Regions from separate parts of the Bacillus sp. MUM 13 genome, predicted to be linked through region 1. Evidence: a T-box and tRNA genes for the amino acid it is inferred to sense, from the RefSeq annotation. Region 1 holds a T-box; the other holds one or more tRNA genes.
The links. The T-box of region 1 lies ahead of tyrS (tyrosine--tRNA ligase). A T-box ahead of a tRNA ligase gene usually reads a tRNA of that ligase, here a tRNA-Tyr.
Positions count from the first base shown of each region.

Region 1 (6,803 bases):
GGAAAAATTAGTTGCCATTACTTTTGATGATGGACCTCATCCGTTTTTCACCCCGCAAATACTTGATATATTAGCTAAATATGATGCTAAAGCCACCTTTTTTGTAGCTGGTAATAAAGTAATAAGATTTCCTGAACTATTAAAACGGGAAGTAAAAGAAGGACACGAAATTGCCAATCATACATATCATCATATTTACGGAAATATTACATCAGCAAAACTATCATCAGAATTAGAAGAAACAGATAAAATTATAAAGAACTCAGTTGGTTTAAAACCGACCCTTTATCGCCCAGTAGGTGGTTTTTATAATGATTTAATTATTAATACTGCTTTAAAAAACGGAAAAGATGTCGTTTTATGGTCATGGGGTCAGGACTCTCGTGATTGGGCAAATCCACCCGCCAGTCAAATTTATAACAATATAACAAAAGGAGTAAAACCAGGTAATATCATTCTCTTTCATGATTGGCATGGCAGTGAATATACTCAGACTTCTCAAACCGTTATTGTATTAGATAACATTTTGGAGTTTTTATACGATAGAGGGTATAAATGTGTAACTGTATCTGAATTGCTCTACCAGTCGACACAAATAATTCCAGACTCTTTTGAAATTTATCCTACAAATTCCATAAGGAGTCAGACGCACATAAAAGAGAGATAGATTATCATCTCTCTTTTCCCATTAACCTGCCGCTTAGCTGAAGAAAAAAAGGCTTATGTATCAGCCCTCCTTCTTTAACTAAACCAGCTAATAGGAGTCAAGAACTTCTTAATAAAACATTTGTTCTTCCAAGTTATACTTTTGAAGGCACACCAAGAAAAGAAAATCAGCTAAAACCAAAAAAGGAGACAAACATTTGAGATCAGCATTCACAGAAGCAGCTCATTCTGTAAGAGGATCAAAAAATTACCCTGAAGCACGTATCGGCGTACAGCATCACGAAAGGGTAAGAAGCGAACAGGAATTGTCGCCGCTCATGCCATGATGAGAATAGCTTATTATCTCTTAACACGAAAAGAATTGTATGATGACCTAGGCGAAGACTACTTCGATAAATAAAGACAGCAGAGGATACACCGTTACGTTGCAAGAACCTGAAGCATCTTAATCCAGTCCACTCTCCTACAATAGATCAATGAATCAGGCGCTCTCCCTTTTTTAAAAATGAATGAGCTGCATCTTATTAAGTATTGTCTCGTTTACTAAATTACAAAAGTTTATTTTCTAGGCAGTTCATTAAATAACTAAAGCGCAGGATTGTTCTTGTACCTTGGTGAAAGAACATTTTCCATCTTCCATCACTAAATTTCCAAATTGAACTTCGCAATGAATGTTGTTTTTTTACTTCGTTAAAAATTCGGTAGGTAGTTAACACTATTTCTTCAGACAATGGATGAATTTCAAAATCACTCAACTTCATCTTTACCTCACCTATTCCTTTTTCACTAATACCCTCATCTTTGTACAAGACTTTACCAGAACTTCCAAATTCAAAAAAATTGTCTGCAAGTAAATTATTAAGCTCTTTTTGAGATGTACGAATTTCTGGTTTTAACAACTTCTCTTCCAGTTGACGTAAATTTTCCTTTAGTAAAGATTTACTTTCCATTTTCCGCACCTCGCTTTTACTGTTCATTATAAAAATAATACCAGATACTCGCTTTTCCCTCTTCAAGCTAACCTCCCCCTTTAGCTCTATAAGAAAATAGCGACACTTCGTTATTGAAATATTGCACCTGCTAGTTCAAGAAGATTTAATATTAGATTGTGTTAAATTTTCAATGATTAAAGGTAATTCCGCCAAATCATCTACTATAAAATCTGCTTCGACATTGTTCCATTGAAAATCTTTTTTCCAAATTGCCTTCATCCCTACATTTCGAGCAGCGTTCACATCATTTTTTGGATGATCGCCAACAAATATACTTTCATTAGGTGAAACATTCAGTTGCTCTAAGGCTCTCTTAAATATTTGAGGATCAGGTTTTTTAATTCCTTCCCATTCAGATACTAATATCGTTTCAAAATACTTTTTAATACCTAAAGCCCTTATATTATCTATCTGAAATTGTCCTTTTCCATTTGTAATCATTCCTAGAACAAGATTGTTACTTCGTAATTTTTCTAACATGCTAATAAGATTTGGAAATGGGACGCAACAATTCTTAAATTGGCTTAGGTAATCTTGAAGCAAATCTCCCCAAGTTATCCCTGTAATATCAAATTCACCAGCTAATTGCTGATATACTTTATCTTTCCAGACATAACCTCGACAATCTAACTCTATGAACCTTGAAGTGTATCTCTCTTTCGGTATATGTCCTATCCATTTATTTAATCTTTCATATTGTCCGTCAATAAATTTTAGTACTGAAGCATCCCTATTTAATAAAGTTCCATCTAAATCAAAAATCACTGCATTAATCACTTTTCCCCCACTCCCTAGGAATTACATAATTACTATTTCGTTATACTTACTCCATTTTCCTTGTTGAACTATCCTGACCCTTTAGTGGAATAAAACAGGTGCCTAGCAGCCAAGTCTTCGACGAAATCAAAATGTAAACATTCTGTCACCGTAATACAGTTGATGTTAGGATTTTGAAAGTATAAACTTTACTTACTATATGAGGAGTGATTAGGCTGAAAACAGTAACCGCTGATAAACTAATATTCAAGAAAAAATTTTCGATGATAGAGCAATTTGCAATCAAAGATTTCCTGTTTAAATGGGTTGGAAGACCAGCTGAAGGAATTGATGACTTTCTGCCACTTGAGTACACAGAAAGTGTCTTTGCGAAGATGGAGGCAAAACAGGTAACAGCTTTACACATTAATAAGGATGAACATTTCAGATATGCGACAATATCAGAAGATAATCAAATTGTTATAGGTGTTGTAGATTCGGATAAAGAGTTAATACATAAAATCATTTCTCTGGATGAGGTTTTAATAGGTAAGCACTTGTAAAATGCTTGCCTCTCTTTTTCATCCAATTTGTATACTCCCCGCAAAGTTTTCACTTAATTCTTCAGTTTATAAAAGATTCTACAATCATCCTCCGCCCTTTAGATCAATAAAAAAAGCTCCCAAGAATAGCAGCTGGATCTTCAACTATTTAGTTTAAACATAATTCTTCACAAACTAAAATTCCAGCAAATTAAATAGCAGTTAATCCCGCTTACTGACTCCTCATTATTCCCGAAGCCGTTCATTTTTGGAGAAACAAGAGTTTCCGAAAACAGCTTTATAAAAAGTAAATTCAACCCGCCCCCATTCATAATCCTTGCTTTGGCCATAATTTAGACAACCAAATTCGTCAGCTTTGTTTATAGGGAGCTTTAAGAAAAGCCGGCCCTTAACAACAAGGCCGGCTTTTTCTATGGAGTATTTGATGCTCTTCTACATCCTTATTTAATAAGTGTATATTTCTTTTTCCCGCGGCGGATCAATGTAAATTGCCCTTCTATTGCATCACTTTCCGATACCATATATTGAAGGTCTGTTACTTTTTCGCCATTGATGGAAATGGCCCCGTTTTGGATATCTTCGCGTGACTGGCGCTTAGATGGAGAGATCTTAGCGTCAACCAGCAAATCCACTAAGCTGATTTCGTCTTTACTGTTTCTTTCATAGCTTGGGACATCCTTGAAGCCCAGTTTGATTTCGTCTGCAGTTAAATTCTTAACCTCACCGCTGAATAGGGCAGCAGAGATTTTAATGGCCTGCTGGAGTGCTTCTTCTCCGTGTATCATGCGTGTCATTTCCTCTGCAAGTGTCTTTTGAGCCTTTCTTAAATGCGGTTCGGTTTCGACAGCCTGTTCAAGGGTTTCAATCTCTTCGTGAGAAAGGAAGGTAAAGAATTTCAGGTATTTAACAACATCTGCATCTGCTGTGTTAATCCAGAATTGATAGAATTCATATGGAGTCGTTTTCTCGGGATCCAGCCAGACAGATCCTCCCTCGCTTTTTCCGAATTTCGTTCCATCCGCTTTTGTTACTAAAGGAATCGTCATTCCGAAGGCTTTTGCGCCTTCATCATGCATTTTCCTTATCAGCTCAAGGCCTGTTGTGATATTGCCCCACTGATCGCTTCCGCCAATTTGCAGCCTGCAGCCATTATGGTCATATAAATGGTTGAAATCCATTCCCTGAATAATGGTGTAAGTGAATTCTGTAAAAGAGATCCCTGTTTCAAGGCGCGAAGCTATCGTGTCTTTTGCAAGCATGTAGTTAATGCCGATGTATTTCCCGTAATCCCGCAAAAATGTCACTATATCTATTTTTCCGATCCAGTCATAGTTATTCACCATAACGGCTCCATTTTCACCTTCGAATTCAAAAATCTTTTCCAATTGCCCCTTAATGCTGTCCGCATTATAAAGGACCGTTTCAAGCGTCTGCAGCTTGCGTTCCTCGCTTTTGCCGCTCGGGTCGCCAATCAGGCCTGTCGCGCCTCCCACAAGGACAATCGGGCGATGTCCGTGCTGCTGGAACCTGCGCAGTGTCAGGAAAGGAAGCAAGTGGCCAATATGCATGCTGTCTGCGGTTGGATCCACCCCGCAATATAAGCCTATTTTTTCATTATCCAATAGGGCTTTCAGGCCTTCTTCGTCTGTTTGCTGATAAATAATGCCTCTCCATTCCAAATCTTTAAGCAATTCCATGTTATATCCTCCTTTGATTTCAAAAAAATCCAAATAAAAACGCCCCTTCAAATAAATGAAGGGACGAATAAGTTCGCGGTACCACCCAACTTGAGGACACTCCTGTCCTCCGCTTAATACGGATAACGGCCGCAATCCGCCTGCCGCTAGCCTGTATGGTTCACAGCAGATGCTCAAGGAGGTAATTCATCAAACAATATGTACCGGTTTCCACCAGCCACCGGCTCTCTGAATACAGGGATTGTTTCACTACTCATTCCTATCATAGCGTTTCAAAAATAAATATTTAGATAATGAATTTTTATCACATTCACAGGCAGCTTGTCAATTGCACGCGGGCAGTTTTCTGAAAAATATCTAAAGAAAGCCTTTTCTATACCTGTTCTATGCTATAATGTATGTGATTTCAGGGGGTATGATAATGAAAAATAATCAAGATGCATCACCTTCGTTTTGGAGCAAGCTGACAGGTTTCCTCCAAAGCAAAAATACAAAGAGATATTCACGAATTACCTATCAAGTCATTTGGAATTTAATGCTCTTACTGATTATAATCGGTGTTCTTGGGTTTTGTTTTGCAGGGGGAGCCGGTGCAGGATATTTCGCTGCTCTCGTTAAGGATGAGCCTGTCCGCCCAAAAGCAGAGCTTAAAAAGGACATTTACAACTATGAAGAGACCTCTGAATTATACTTCGCGAACAATACATATTTAGGAAAGCTGAATTCAGACCTCGAACGCGAACAAGTGACCCTTGACCATGTTTCCAAATACTTATCAGATGCTGTGGTAGCAACAGAGGATGAGTATTTTTATGAACATCATGGAGTCGTTCCAAAAGCGCTGATGAGAGCCATTTTCCAGGAAATGACCAACTCCTCCGTCCAGTCTGGCGGAAGCACGCTGACACAGCAGCTTGTTAAGAATCAGATTTTAACGAATGAGGTTTCTTTTGACCGTAAAGCAAAGGAAATCCTGCTTGCACTGCGCCTGGAAAAATTCTTCAGCAAAAAAGAAATCCTTCAAACGTATCTTAATGTTTCTACCTTTGGAAGGAATTCCTCAGGACATAATATTGCCGGTGTTCAATCAGCTGCAAAAGGCTTATTCGGCAAGAATGCCAGTGATTTGAACATCCCTCAGGCTGCTTTTATTGCAGGCCTTCCCAAAAATCCATTCGGCTATACGCCATATACACAGCAAGGCAAGCTGAAGGAGAATCTGGATCCGGGGATTCTGAGGATGAAAACGGTTCTGAAAAGGATGCGCGACGGAAATTATATCACCCAGAAGCAATATGAAGATGCCCTAAAATATAATCTTGTAAAAGATTTCATCGGGCCGGTTCCGTCCCCTTCGAAGAGGTATCCATGGGTAACCTATGAAATTGAAAAGAGATCCATTGATATCCTTTCAGTGATACTCGCAAAAAAAGATGGCTACACAGAAAGTGATTTAAAGAAAGATAAAGACCTTAATCAGCAATACACTACACTGGCAAGCCGGAATCTCCGTCAAAACGGGTATAAAATATACTCGACGATAAACAAGAAAATGTACGACACTATGCAAAAGGTGAAAAACAATTATCCATATTACGGATATGACAAGCAAGAGGAAGTCAAAGATCCTGAAACAAAAAAACTCAAAACAGTAACAGAGCCTGTAGAAACAGGAGCTATGCTGATTGAAAATAAAACAGGTAAAATTCTCAGCTTTGTCGGCGGAAGAAATTATAAAAGAGAACAAACCAATCATGCCACTGCTGCACTGCGGCCTAACGGATCAACAATGAAGCCGCTGCTTGTGTACGGACCCAACATTGAACTAGGGAAAATATCTCCAGCTTCACCTGTTGCCAATGTTCCGATGTCCTTTGGCAGCTGGGCTCCCGGGAATTACGGAGGAGGCTTTAGCGGTCTAACAACGGCCCGCCATGCACTCGCGCAATCTTATAATGTGCCTGCAGCAAAATTTTATATGGACATCATCAACACCCGTCCAGTCAGCTATCTGGAAAAAATGGGCTTCACTTCTTTGACAAAAGATGATTACACCAATCCATCCATGGCATTGGGTGCCATGCAAAGAGGCGTAACAGTTGAGGAAAACGTGAATGCCTATTCTACTT
Region 1 is NZ_MLYQ01000035.1:4,242-11,044, forward strand. Features, by position in the region: gene BIV59_RS10610 (polysaccharide deacetylase family protein) at 1-667, shown strand, start outside; gene BIV59_RS24245 (hypothetical protein) at 864-992, shown strand; gene BIV59_RS10615 (nuclear transport factor 2 family protein) at 1,215-1,616, opposite strand; gene BIV59_RS10620 (HAD family hydrolase) at 1,752-2,435, opposite strand; gene BIV59_RS10625 (hypothetical protein) at 2,642-2,977, shown strand; gene tyrS (tyrosine--tRNA ligase) at 3,418-4,674, opposite strand; T-box leader at 4,731-4,949, opposite strand; gene BIV59_RS10635 (transglycosylase domain-containing protein) at 5,096-6,803, shown strand, end outside.

Region 2 (6,803 bases), on a different contig from region 1:
CATATTGGCGGCATTGACCAGCATCAGGCGCTTCTGCCATAACACGCACTAGAGGTTCTGTCCCTGAAGGGCGGACCAGAATTCTTCCGTTTCCGTTCATTTCAGCTTCTACCTCTGTGATGACCTGATGGACCTTTTCATTTTGTGTTACAGCATGTTTGTCTGTGACTCTGATGTTTACAAGTGTCTGAGGATATTTTTTCATCTCAGCAGCCAATTCTGACAGAGGTTTTTTTGTTTGATTCATAATATTCACCAGCTGCAGGCCGGACAGGAGGCCATCACCCGTTGTATTATAATCAAGAAAAATAATATGCCCGGACTGTTCACCGCCCAAGTTATAGCCGCCTTTTTTCATCTCTTCCACAACATATCTGTCTCCTACAGCAGTTTGCACACTTTGGATTCCATGCTGGTCGAGCCCTTTATAGAATCCCAGGTTGCTCATGACTGTTGAAACGACAGTACCTTGTTTCAGGCGATTATTTTCTTTCATGTAACGGGCGCAAATGTACATGATCTGGTCGCCATCCACAATGTCTCCATTTTCATCGATGGCAATCATGCGGTCTCCGTCTCCGTCAAAAGCAAGGCCTACGCTTGCTCCTTTTTCTTTTAAGAAGGCAGCTAAAGCTTCAGGGTGAGTTGAACCAACACCTTCATTTATATTCAATCCATTTGGTGATGCTCCCATTGTAGAAATATCTGCATCAAGGTCGGCAAACAAATGTGTTGCCAGAGAAGAAGTCGCGCCATGCGCACAGTCCAAAGCTATATGAATGCCGGTGAAATCTTCATCAACCGTCTGCTTAAGATACTGAAGGTACTTTTGGCCTCCTTCGAAATAATCATTCATATGGCCAAGGTCTCCGCCGACGGGGCGAGGAAGTTCATCCTTTTCCATATCCATTAACCGTTCTATCTCGTTTTCCTGTTCATCTGAAAGCTTAAAACCATCCGGTCCGAAGAATTTGATTCCATTGTCAGCCACGGGATTATGAGAAGCAGAAATCATGACACCTGCTTCTGCACTCAAAGCTTTTGTCAAATAGGCGACACCTGGCGTCGAAATAACACCAAGACGCATTACCTCTGCACCGATGGACAGCAGTCCTGCGACAAGAGCTCCCTCAAGCATATGCCCGGAAATCCTGGTATCACGGCCAATCAAGACCTTAGGGCGTTCTGTGTCTCTCGTTAAAACATACCCTCCGAATCTGCCAAGCTTAAAGGCAAGCTCTGGGGTTAATTCACTGTTTGCAACCCCTCTTACTCCGTCTGTCCCAAAATATTTACCCATAGAATATCGCTCCTTCTTTCTAATAATCCTATATGATACGCTGCACGTATTATGTTTCTTTATCTTTTTTTGTTATGGAGACTTTAGCCGTTTTAACCGGCAGCTCCCATTTAATATTCGCAGGAACCTTAACCTGAATGGCTGCGTCATGCTCTCCTTCTTCAAGACCTGTGGCATCTACCGTGATTTGAATATCATCAGGCTTTACCTTTTGCAGATCATCGGCGGTTCCTGATAAAGTCAGATCAATCTTGCCGCCTTTCGGAGATATGAAAGTCAAGTCCTGATCATCAGCAAGTCCAGATGAAACAATGTCGAGATTTTTGATTACTTTTGTCTGCGTCGAAGTATCTGGACTTTTTGTTTGTTCATCTTGCTTTTCTGGCGGTTTTTTCTCCGTATCAGCTGTATTTTTGTCAGCTGGCACTACCTTCTCTGTCTGGATTTTCACCGTCGCTGTGCCCAGAGACATTTTTTTTACGCCATCTGGAACAGTAATAGGCAATTCCACCTCTTTACTGTTATCTATGTTGGACACATCTACCGGAACGCTTACTCCATGTATGGAATCTAAAACCGATTGCTTTCCGTACAAAGTAACATTCTTAGGGAAAACAGTCATGCTTTTAATGCTGACAGTGTCTTTTGGTGTGCCGGTTTGTACGGGTACGAGCTTTACTGTTTTAGAAGGGATATTCACATTCAGGGAAACATCCACAACAGATGGCTCTATAGATACATTAAGCTTGTTCAGATCTCTGTCAAGCGCCCGCACCGTAGCCTGGCGGTGAACCGTCTCATTCACCCTGCCCGAAAGTGCCATTGTGGCTTTCACATAGGCAATTTGGTCAATAATATCTTTTGCGCCGGTTATTTTAACAGTTTGCGGACTGACAGCTGGCTTATCTGCTGTATATCCATCTTCAATAAGGGATCTATTATACTCCGGATCGACTGAAAACTCTTTTGTCACCTTTTCTTGAATTTTCACCGTAGTATATTCAGGATTTACTGATGCTGTCAGCTTTTCATTTATATCCCTGATTTTTAATGGCACCTTTTTTTCGCCCATAGCGATCTCAGGGTCCGACAAATCGATGTATACCTTGAATTCCCTTTGGTTTTTCGCCGAGATCAATAAGCTTTTTACCCCTTTTAAGGTAACATCCACCGACTTCGGTGCACCCGTCACGACAAGGTTGTCGCGATCGTAATACACCTCCACAGGCACATTTTTAATGGTTTCTGTACCAATCTCTCCCGGTGTGTTAAAACCGAGGGATTTTTTTCCGGTTCCAGGTGTAAAGTTAACAGAAGTAAATAACAAGACAGTTAAAGCGAGCGCCACAATTTTTGTGAACCAGCTGCTGTTCATGAATTTATCCATTTTTCTTCCCCCTCCAGTTCCATAACGTTGAGGAAGCCAATTTATTATCCAGGACCAATTCTTTTTGCAGCATGTTCCTGAAGGTGTTCTGGTCTAATTCGCGATACAGTTCGCCATTTTTCGTTAAAGAAACGCCTCCCGTTTCTTCTGATACAACAACCGTGATACAATCGGTCACTTCACTGATGCCCATTGCCGCACGATGCCTCGTCCCAAGCTCCTTTGATATGAACGGGCTTTCGGATAAAGGCAGGTAACAGGCTGCTGCAGCCACCTGGTTATTCTGCAGGATAACGGCACCATCATGAAGCGGTGTATTGGGAATGAATATGTTGATTAAAAGTTCCGAAGAAATTTGTGATCCAAGCGGGATCCCGGTTTCTATGTAATCACTCAGTCCAGTTTCCTTCTCGATGGAAATCAATGCACCGATTCTCCGTTTTGCCATATAGGCCGTTGCCTTAACGATTGCTTCCACCAGCCGGTCTTGCTCATCTTCTTCCTGGCCGGTGCTTCTAACAAACAGCTTTCCTCTTCCAAGCTGCTCAAGCGCCCTCCGCAGCTCAGGCTGAAAAATGATGATAATAGCAAGGACTCCCCAAGTCATAACTTGTTCCATTAACCACCCTAGTGTATTCAGGCCGATCAGGCTGCTCAAGGCTCGGACAATTACGATGACGAATATCCCTTTTAAGAGCTGAACAGCCTTTGTTCCCCGAATGACGACAAGCAGTTTATATATCACAAACCAAACAAGGAGAATATCAATTAAATTCACTACATAATCCAAGAAGGAAAAGTTGGATAATGACATGTTACTTCCTCCAGTCGGTAAATACTCCATAGCTATAGATTTTTAATATAACCTAAACAGTATACCATTTTTCTTTCCGCACTTCTAAATAAAGTAGACCTCTTTTTGGAATAATTCAAAAAAGCCTCCCGTCAGAATAAGACAAAACGCGGCGGGCCGCCTTATGGCATAGCCTGTCTGTCCTACCTGACCTGGAGACCTGAATGATACTATTTATTGCCCTTCTACCTGGAAAACCGCTTTTCCAGCATTTTTCATTTTAAACCATAGCCAATCGAATATCTTATTGACCATCTCAATTTCCCCTGTAACGCTTCCTGCCGAAGCCAGGTATTCATGGCCATTGATTACTGTCACATTCCCTTTTACTTTCCCTTCAATCCGAATATCGCCATTCTGCACCACGATGTCTCCATTGACCGTTTTCCCTTTAGGAACGATTACCGTGTTTTTCTCCACTACTATATTAGGCTTTTTGGATACCGAAAAATGGGGATCCTGATTCCAAATAGAGATAGCAGATCCCGCCATTAATAGAATAAAGAGGGAGGCCGCTGTGATAAAAGGATGATTTTTCAGCCAGCGCCTTGCACCTGCATTTTTCTTCTCTTTAGGAAGGCTTGCCATAACCCTATTAGTAAAATGAGCCGGAGCCCTCCTGCTTGGCAGCCCCTGAACCAAAGCTTCCGCCTTTTTTAATTCATGAAAATGCAGCCGGCATACAGAACAGGTTTGCAAATGCTCCCTTAGCTGCCCCTCTCTTTCATCAGAGATTTCCTCATCAAGATATTCATGCATATATTCTAAGAACTCATTGTGGCAACTCATCATTTTCACCTTCTTTTTATAAATGGCCCAGCTGTTTTCTCAAAGCTTCACGGCCCCGGTGAATCCTGGTTTTTACAGTTCCAACCGGCAGATCCAGAATCTCGCTGATTTCCTTAAGTGATAATTCTTCAATATACTTCAGAACAATAGCAGACCGATATTTCTCCGGAAGCCTTAAAATCTCTTCCTGAATCGTATTCTGCAATTCCATAGATTCGATTTCTTCTTCAGGATTGCTGCTTTCTGAAGCAATCTGCGAGTATAAATCCAGCCCTTCTGTGCCCGCAATTTCCGCATCCAAGAAATAATCCGGCTTTTTTTTGCGAATCCGGTCAATGCACAGATTGGTAGCAATCCTGTATAGCCAGGTCGAAAATTTCATTTGGATATGAAAGCTCCGAATATTGATATAGGCTCTCAAAAATGCCTCTTGTGCCATATCTTCCGCTTCATGGCTGTTGCCAAGCATTCTGTAGCAAAGCTGATAGACGCGGTCTTTATACAGCTCTACGATTTCGCTGAATGCATTTTGATCACCTTTTAGAACCTGTTTAATTCTTTTTTTTATGATTGCTTCCATTTGGTTTTTTACCCCCGCTCATGCGGCTATAAGATACTTACGAATTCAGCCATATATAGGTTTCAAAAAAGGATATAAAATAATTTTAACAAAAATAGCACAAACCTGTTTAAATTCTGCTAAAAAGGGATATATAGAGAAAAATTGAATGTGAAAGCGGGGAACAGCTGAAATGACTGCAAAACAGCTTTTACACCATATAGAAGAATGCAGACAGCGTATGATTCATTTGGCTTTATCTTCCTCCAGAATTGACACCCAAGTGGTTAAGGCAAGCACAGAACTAGATCAGCTCATAAATCAATATTATCGCATAACTAAAAAACAGTAACCCCCGGTTACTGTTTCATTTTATATAGAGGGTCTCCATTAACCGAGTATAAACTCTCCTGCAATACACCTCATACCCAGAGCCCGATAATCCCCTCAAAAACCAACGCCTGTTTACAAGGTTCATTCCAATGGAAGCTATATATAACCGGCTGGTAAAGCCATAGGAAAAGGAAATAAAAAAAGCCTTTGATTATAGAATCAAAGACGAATAATTGTGTATGTAGTTAGATGGTGGAGCCTAGCGGGATCGAACCGCTGACCTCCTGCGTGCAAGGCAGGCGCTCTCCCAGCTGAGCTAAGGCCCCATATTTTTATGTATGCATGCAGTTCTCTGGAGCGGAAGACGGGATTCGAACCCGCGACCCCAACCTTGGCAAGGTTGTATTCTACCACTGAACTACTTCCGCAAAAGAGTGAGCCATGAAGGATTCGAACCTTCGACCCTCTGATTAAAAGTCAGATGCTCTACCAACTGAGCTAATGGCTCATAAATGGCTGGGCTAGCTGGATTCGAACCAACGCATGACGGAGTCAAAGTCCGTTGCCTTACCGCTTGGCTATAGCCCAATAAGATATTTTACAAAAAAATAGGTGGTAATCATATAATCCCCAGCTTGAAGGAAAATATAACTCATCCACAATGTTTTTTATTAAAATGGTGGAGGGGGGCAGATTCGAACTGCCGAACCCGAAGGAGCGGATTTACAGTCCGCCGCGTTTAGCCACTTCGCTACCCCTCCATAAAGTGGTGCCGGCAAGAGGACTTGAACCCCCAACCTACTGATTACAAGTCAGTTGCTCTACCAATTGAGCTACACCGGCATTTTTAAGATGGTATAAATCTATTAAGTTTTTTAAAAAAATGGTGGAGGATGACGGGATCGAACCGCCGACCCTCTGCTTGTAAGGCAGATGCTCTCCCAGCTGAGCTAATCCTCCAGTATGTAAATGGTGACCCGTACGGGATTCGAACCCGTGTTACCGCCGTGAAAGGGCGGTGTCTTAACCGCTTGACCAACGGGCCGATGTATAATATGTACTAGGAAGCTCCCAAGCGGGCTCGAACCGCTGACCTCTTCCTTACCATGGAAGTGCTCTACCTGCTGAGCTATGGAAGCATGGCTCCGCAGGTAGGACTCGAACCTACGACCGTTCGGTTAACAGCCGAATGCTCTACCACTGAGCTACTGCGGAATAGTATAATGTTTCCTTAAACTCCTGATGTACATCTTAGAAGATTTAGCCTGGCAACGTCCTACTCTCACAGGGGGAGAACCCCCAACTACCATCGGCGCTGAAGAGCTTAACTTCCGTGTTCGGAATGGGAACGGGTGTGACCTCTTCGCCATCATTGCCAGACATTAATTCACTTGTAAGGACATTATCTATTATAATATCTTTTTAAGCAAATTGCAAGAACTTTTTTTGTTCTTTCAAAACCAGATAATAGAAGAAGTTAAATATCTGCAATCATTTTGTCTAGCTGCGAAAGCCAAACCGTACGGCTGCTTCGCTTCTTCTGTCCGAGACGTCCGTCTCTTCCGCCAGAAGCTCCATCATC
Region 2 is NZ_MLYQ01000058.1:11,327-18,129, forward strand. Features, by position in the region: gene glmM (phosphoglucosamine mutase) at 1-1,300, opposite strand, end outside; gene BIV59_RS14790 (CdaR family protein) at 1,350-2,687, opposite strand; gene cdaA (diadenylate cyclase CdaA) at 2,680-3,501, opposite strand; gene BIV59_RS14800 (anti-sigma factor family protein) at 3,715-4,329, opposite strand; gene sigW (RNA polymerase sigma factor SigW) at 4,346-4,909, opposite strand; gene BIV59_RS22875 (aspartyl-phosphate phosphatase Spo0E family protein) at 5,082-5,240, shown strand; tRNA gene BIV59_RS14810 (tRNA-Ala) at 5,472-5,547, opposite strand; tRNA gene BIV59_RS14815 (tRNA-Gly) at 5,575-5,649, opposite strand; tRNA gene BIV59_RS14820 (tRNA-Lys) at 5,657-5,729, opposite strand; tRNA gene BIV59_RS14825 (tRNA-Gln) at 5,735-5,809, opposite strand; tRNA gene BIV59_RS14830 (tRNA-Tyr) at 5,899-5,982, opposite strand; tRNA gene BIV59_RS14835 (tRNA-Thr) at 5,989-6,064, opposite strand; tRNA gene BIV59_RS14840 (tRNA-Val) at 6,106-6,181, opposite strand; tRNA gene BIV59_RS14845 (tRNA-Glu) at 6,192-6,266, opposite strand; tRNA gene BIV59_RS14850 (tRNA-Thr) at 6,288-6,360, opposite strand; tRNA gene BIV59_RS14855 (tRNA-Asn) at 6,362-6,436, opposite strand; rRNA gene rrf (5S ribosomal RNA) at 6,485-6,601, opposite strand; partial or broken gene BIV59_RS23940 (hypothetical protein) at 6,668-6,803, shown strand, end outside.
Region 2: it encodes a tRNA-Tyr, which carries the amino acid that the T-box ahead of tyrS (tyrosine--tRNA ligase) is inferred to sense. The anticodon was not compared.